DNA from 2 places in the Pseudomonas sp. BIGb0558 genome. Region 2 is predicted to be linked to the other one. Evidence: predicted binding sites of a transcription regulator. Region 2 holds the regulator's gene; the other holds the start of a gene.
What was found. The regulator sigma-54, encoded in region 2, starts transcription at its own class of promoters, with help from an activator protein. The targets are predictions, from matches to a motif close to ANTGGCATNNANNTTGCTNT.
Positions count from the first base shown of each region.

Region 1: a site for sigma-54 is predicted at 1,263-1,282, ahead of glnA (glutamate--ammonia ligase). Genes of this name have one in related genera too.

Region 1 is NZ_JANUEW010000002.1:358,810-362,220, forward strand. Features, by position in the region: gene thiI (tRNA uracil 4-sulfurtransferase ThiI) at 1-1,048, opposite strand, end outside; gene glnA (glutamate--ammonia ligase) at 1,383-2,789, shown strand; gene M2400_RS04905 (chorismate mutase) at 2,975-3,411, shown strand, end outside.
Region 2 is NZ_JANUEW010000005.1:115,878-119,288, forward strand. Features, by position in the region: gene lptB (LPS export ABC transporter ATP-binding protein) at 1-570, shown strand, start outside; gene M2400_RS09635 (RNA polymerase factor sigma-54) at 755-2,248, shown strand; gene hpf (ribosome hibernation-promoting factor, HPF/YfiA family) at 2,324-2,629, shown strand; gene ptsN (PTS IIA-like nitrogen regulatory protein PtsN) at 2,642-3,106, shown strand; gene rapZ (RNase adapter RapZ) at 3,109-3,411, shown strand, end outside.

The DNA of each region.
Region 1 (3,411 bases), on a different contig from region 2:
AGATGACCCCGCAATATTCCGGCATGTGCTTGGCGAAATCCGCCGTGCCGATCTGGGTCGCCAGGTCGATGATGTCTTGCTTGTGACTGGCGATCAGCGGGCGCAATACCAGCTTCTCGGTCACAGAGTCGATCAATGACAGGTTCGGCAGGGTCTGGCTGGACACCTGGGAAATCGCTTCACCGGTGACCAGTGCGTCGATTTCCAGCTGATCCGCGATTCGGGACGCAGCGCGCAACATCATACGCTTCAATACTACGCCCATATGACTGTTATCGACTTTCCCGAGAATTTCTCCCAGGACTTCCTCGAACGGTACGCTGACAAACAGCACCCGTTGCGAGCTGCCGTACTTCTTCCAGATGTAATGCGCGACTTCCATCACGCCCAATTCGTGTGCACGCCCGCCCAGGTTAAAGAAGCAGAAGTGACTCATCAGCCCGCGGCGCATGATCTGGTAGGCCGCCACGGTGGAATCGAAACCGCCGGACATCAATACCAGGGTCTGTTCCAGGGCGCCCAGCGGGTAGCCGCCGATGCTGTCGTGCTGGCTGTGGATCACAAACAACCGTTGGTCGCGAATTTCCATCCGCACTTCAATTTGCGGCGCTTTCAGGGAAATTCCGGCGGCGCCGCACTCGCGACGCAGCTTGCTGCCGACGTATTTTTCGACATCCATGGAGCTGAACGGATGCTTGCCGGCGCGTTTGCAACGCACCGAAAACACCTTGCCTGCCAGCACATCGCCGTAGTGCTGCTTGCACTTTTCGGTGATGTCGTCGAAGTCGCCCAGCGGGTACTCGTCGACCTGCAGGAAATGCGCGATGCCCGGCACGCAGCTCAGGCGCTCGGTCATGTCCTTCAAGGCTTTGGGGTCTGTGAGGCGGGTTTCCAGCTCGAGATTGTCCCACACACCGTTCACCACCACCGCCGGGTCCAGATCGCGGAGCACGGCACGGATATTCTTGGCCAATTGACGGATGAAACGCATCCGTACCGGTCGGCTCTTGATGGTGATCTCGGGGAAGACTTTAACGATTAATTTCATGAAAACAGCGCGCGCAGGCCCAGCCGAAAAAGGGGGGCGCGGATTATAGCGGAAATCGCTCAAGGTTTAACCAGTTAATATGCAACTGACCTTTCGCGCACCAAAACGGGTCATAAACGAAAATAAGCGCTACATTGCGGTGCGCAATTTATTCCGTTTCAGCGGTTTGCACCTTTATAGGGGCGTTTTTGTGGCAAAAAACCCATGTCGGGGCACTGGCATGCAATTTGCTCTCTTGTGAGGCAGGTTGCCTTGGTCGAGTATTCGCGCCGGCATCACCCACATTCTAAGGGCTAACTCCACTACCCCAGCCCGAAGCCACCCGGAGGACACTATGTCGAAGTCGGTTCAACTCATCAAAGATCATGACGTCAAATGGATTGATCTGCGCTTCACGGACACAAAAGGCACTCAGCACCACGTGACCATGCCGGCTCGCGACGCGCTGGATGACGCCTTCTTCGAAGAAGGCAAAATGTTCGACGGCTCCTCCATTGCCGGCTGGAAAGGCATCGAAGCTTCCGACATGATCCTGATGCCGGACGACAGCACCGCCGTACTCGACCCGTTCACCGAAGACCCAACGCTGATCATCGTCTGCGACGTGATCGAGCCTTCGACCATGCAAGGCTACGACCGTGACCCACGTGCGATCGCCAAGCGTGCCGAGGAATACCTGAAGTCGACCGGTATCGGTGACACCGTATTCGTAGGTCCGGAACCAGAATTCTTCATCTTTGATTCGGTCAAGTTCAAGTCCGACATCTCTGGCTCCATGTTCAAAATCTTCTCCGAACAAGGTTCGTGGATGTCCGACCAGGACGTGGAAGGCGGCAACAAAGGCCACCGTCCAGGTATCAAAGGCGGCTACTTCCCGGTTCCTCCGTTCGACCACGACCACGAAATCCGTACCTCCATGTGCAACGCCATGGAAGAGATGGGCCTGGTCATCGAAGTTCACCACCACGAAGTGGCGACTGCCGGCCAGAACGAAATCGGTGTGAAGTTCAACACCCTGGTTGCCAAGGCTGACGAAGTTCAGACCCTTAAGTACTGCGTACACAACGTGGCTGATGCCTACGGCCGTACCGCGACCTTCATGCCTAAGCCTCTGTACGGCGATAACGGTTCGGGTATGCACGTTCACCTGTCCATCGCCAAAGATGGCAAGAACACCTTCGCTGGCGAAGGTTATGCCGGCCTGTCCGACACTGCCCTGTACTTCATCGGCGGTATCATCAAGCACGGTAAGGCCCTGAACGGCTTCACCAACCCGTCGACCAACTCCTACAAGCGTCTGGTCCCAGGTTTCGAAGCTCCAGTAATGCTGGCCTACTCGGCTCGCAACCGTTCCGCTTCGATCCGTATTCCTTACGTGTCCAGCCCTCGTGCTCGCCGTATCGAAGCCCGCTTCCCGGATCCGGCAGCCAACCCGTACCTGGCCTTCGCTGCCCTGGTAATGGCCGGCCTGGACGGTATCCAGAACAAGATCCACCCTGGCGACGCCGCCGACAAAAACTTGTACGACCTGCCGCCTGAAGAGGCCAAAGAGATCCCACAAGTGTGCGGCAGCCTGAAAGAAGCCCTGGAAGAGCTGGACAAGGGCCGTGCGTTCCTGACCAAAGGCGGCGTGTTCAGCGACGACTTTATCGATGCCTACATCGCCCTGAAAAGCGAAGAAGAAATCAAGGTCCGCACCTTCGTACACCCACTGGAATACGAGCTGTACTACAGCTGCTGATCCGGTAGCGCCGCTTAACGTGGCGTGATGAAAAAGGCCTCCTTCGGGAGGTCTTTTTTTTGCCCGCAAAACCCTGCGGGAGCGGGCTTGCCCGCGAAAAACTCAAGGACACTGCATTTCTTCAATATTTACGCGTTATCGTTAACGACCTTCGCGGGCAAGCCCGCTCCCACAGGAGATCACCGTTGAAACGTCGACTTGCGTTCGCCTTGCTGTTCGTCAGCGCCAATGTATTCGCAGCACCACCCACCCTCGCCCCACTGCTCGACAGCATCGCCGAACGCCTGGCGATCGCCGACCAGGTGGCCCTGAGCAAATGGGACAGCCACAAGCCCGTCGAGGACCGTGCACGGGAGCAGGACGTGATCGCCAGCGTCGTGGCCCAGGCGCCGAGCTACAAACTGGCACCGGCGCAAGCCGAGCAGTTTTTCTCGGCCCAGATCGAGGCAAACAAATTGGTGCAATACGCTCACCTGTCCGATTGGCAACTGCAAGGCAAGGCGCCCAATGACCCACGCCCTGACCTGGTCGGGCAGATTCGCCCAAAACTGGACCTGCTGCAAAAACGCCTGCTGCAACAATTGGCGGACTTCACCCCGGAGCGCAGCAACCCGCAGTGTCC
Region 2 (3,411 bases):
GTACAGGCCGATCAAGGCCGCGTCCTGATCGACGACCTGGACGTAAGCCACCAGCCCATGCACGGTCGTGCACAGGCGGGTATCGGCTATCTTCCCCAGGAAGCATCGATCTTCCGCAAATTGTCGGTTTCCGACAACATCATGGCGATCCTCGAGACCCGCAAGGAACTCGACCGCGCCGGGCGCAAGAAAGAGCTGGAAAGCCTGCTGCAGGAATTCCACATCAACCATATCCGCGACAACCTCGGCATGAGCCTTTCCGGCGGCGAGCGTCGTCGTGTGGAAATCGCCCGCGCCCTGGCCACTGCGCCGAAGTTCATCCTGCTGGATGAACCTTTCGCCGGTGTCGACCCGATCTCGGTCGGCGACATCAAGCAGATCATCCACCACCTGAAAGCCAAGGGCATCGGTGTGTTGATCACCGACCACAACGTCCGCGAGACCCTCGATATCTGCGAAACCGCGTATATCGTCAACGATGGACAGCTGATTGCCGAAGGTGACTCCGCCACCATCCTGGCCAACGAACTGGTCAAGGAAGTGTATCTGGGTCACGAGTTCCGCCTGTAAACACGGTGGTATCAGGCCATTCGCCATGGAGCGCGGGAGTCAATAAAAACCTCAGTATTTTTATTGTTACCGCGCTCTAGGCAAAGCCCCCGATATCAGGCATATAATTTGCTTATGTTTGGCGCTCACGCGCCCTGTCGTGGATGGCGCATTGCGCCGGCGAATAAGGTGTTAAGCCCCTGCCATGAAACCATCGCTAGTCCTGAGAATGGGCCAGCAGCTGACGATGACACCGCAGCTGCAACAGGCCATCCGCCTGCTCCAATTGTCGACCCTGGACCTGCAACAGGAAATCCAGGAGGCCCTGGAGTCCAATCCGATGCTCGAACGCCAGGAAGAAGGCGACGACTTCGATAATGCAGACCCGCTGGCCGACAACATCGAGCAAAAACCCAACCCCGACGTACAGGAACCCTCCTACCAGGAAACCGCCCCCACGGTGGATAACCTCGAGGAAGGTGAATGGAACGAACGCATTCCCAACGAACTTCCCGTGGACACCGCGTGGGAAGACGTCTACCAGACCAGCGCCAGCAGCCTGCCCAGCAATGATGATGACGAGTGGGACTTCACCACCCGCACGTCCGCCGGCGAGAGCCTGCAGAGCCATTTGCTCTGGCAACTGAACCTGGCCCCGATGTCCGACACCGATCGCCTGATCGCCGTGACCCTGATCGATTGCATCAACAATCAGGGCTACCTGGACGAGACCCTTGAGGAGATCCTCGAGGCCTTCGACCCGGAACTGGACATCGAACTGGACGAAATCGAAGCCGTCCTGCACCGCATCCAGCAATTCGAGCCCGCCGGCATCGGCGCCCGCACCCTCAGCGAGTGCCTGCTGCTGCAACTGCGCCAATTGCCGGCGAAAACACCTTGGCTGGCCGAAGCGCAGCGCCTGGTCACCGACTACATCGACCTGCTGGGCAGCCGCGACTACAGCCAGTTGATGCGCCGCATGAAGCTCAAGGAAGATGACCTGCGCCAGATCATCGAGCTGGTGCAGAGCCTCAACCCGCGTCCGGGCTCACAGATCGAGTCCAGCGAAGCCGAATACGTCGTGCCGGATGTAATCGTGCGCAAGGACAACGAGCGCTGGCTGGTGGAGCTGAACCAGGAATCGGTACCGCGCCTGCGGGTCAACCCGCAATACGCAGGTTTCGTGCGCCGCGCCGACACCAGCGCCGATAACACCTTCATGCGCAACCAGTTGCAGGAAGCCCGCTGGTTCATCAAAAGCCTGCAAAGCCGCAACGAAACCCTGATGAAAGTCGCCACCCAGATCGTCGAGCACCAGCGCGGCTTCCTGGAATACGGCGATGAAGCGATGAAGCCGCTGGTACTGCACGACATCGCCGAGGCGGTAGGCATGCACGAATCGACGATTTCCCGGGTAACCACGCAAAAATTCATGCATACCCCACGGGGCATTTATGAGCTGAAATACTTTTTCTCCAGCCACGTCAGCACCTCCGAAGGCGGCGAATGCTCGTCCACGGCGATCCGCGCGATCATCAAAAAACTGGTTGCCGCGGAAAATCAGAAAAAGCCGTTGAGTGACAGCAAGATCGCTGGTTTACTGGAGGCACAAGGCATTCAGGTCGCCCGTCGAACCGTCGCCAAGTACCGCGAGTCCCTTGGGATCGCGCCTTCCAGCGAGCGTAAACGTTTGATGTGACGGGCGGGCCATAGCGTTCCAGTGGCAGGCACCCCGGCCTGCCGCTTTATGCACTGGCAACGAAGGAGAAGCTGTATGCAAGTCAACATCAGTGGACACCAACTGGAAGTGACCGAACCGCTGCGCGCCTATATCGGCGAAAAACTCAAACGAATTGAGGGGCATTTCGACAAGATCACCAACGTGCAAGTCATCATGACTGTCGAGAAGCTCAAGCAGAAAATCGAAGCCACCTTGCGTATACCCGGCGGGGAAGTAGTCGCCAATGCCGAGCATTCAGATATGTATGCTGCCATTGACGACCTTACCGACAAGCTGGATCGCCAAATCAAAAAGCATAAGGAAAAGCAGCAGAGTCTTCTTCAAGGCACTGGCCGCTAACACTCCCCACCCATGATTCGACTTGAAACCATCCTGACCCCCGGCCGTTCCCTCGTGAACGTGCCGGGCGGCAGTAAAAAGCGTGCCCTCGAACAAATTGCCAACCTGATCGGCCGCGAAGTGCCCGAACTGGATACGCAAGCTGTGTATGAGGCACTGATCGCCCGTGAAAAGCTCGGTTCCACCGGCTTTGGCAACGGCATCGCCATTCCTCACTGCCGCCTGCAAGGCTGTGAGTCGCCAGTCAGCGCCCTGCTGCACCTGGACGCCCCCATCGATTTCGACGCCATCGACGGCGCGCCGGTCGACCTGCTGTTTGTACTGCTGGTCCCGCAAGCTGCCACCGATGCGCACCTGGAACTGCTTCGGCAGATCGCCAGCATGCTCGACCGCAAGGAAGTACGCGACAAACTGCGCAGCGCTCCCAGCAATGAGGCGCTTTATCAGGTTGTCCTGGATGAACAAAACGGGCAGTAATCATGCGTTTGATCATCGTCAGCGGCCGTTCCGGCTCAGGTAAAAGCACGGCTCTCAATGTTCTTGAGGACAACGGCTTCTATTGCATCGACAACCTGCCCGCCGGCCTGCTGCCGGAACTGGCGGAACGTGCACTGATCCATACCGAGCTGGCACAACCGCTGGTCGCTGTTTCCATCGACGCCCGCAACCTGCCCAGCCACCTCACCCGCTTCCCCGAACTGCTCGAAGAAGTGCGGGCCAAGCACATCCATTGCGACGTGCTGTACCTCGACGCCGACGAAGAGACGCTGCTCAAGCGCTTC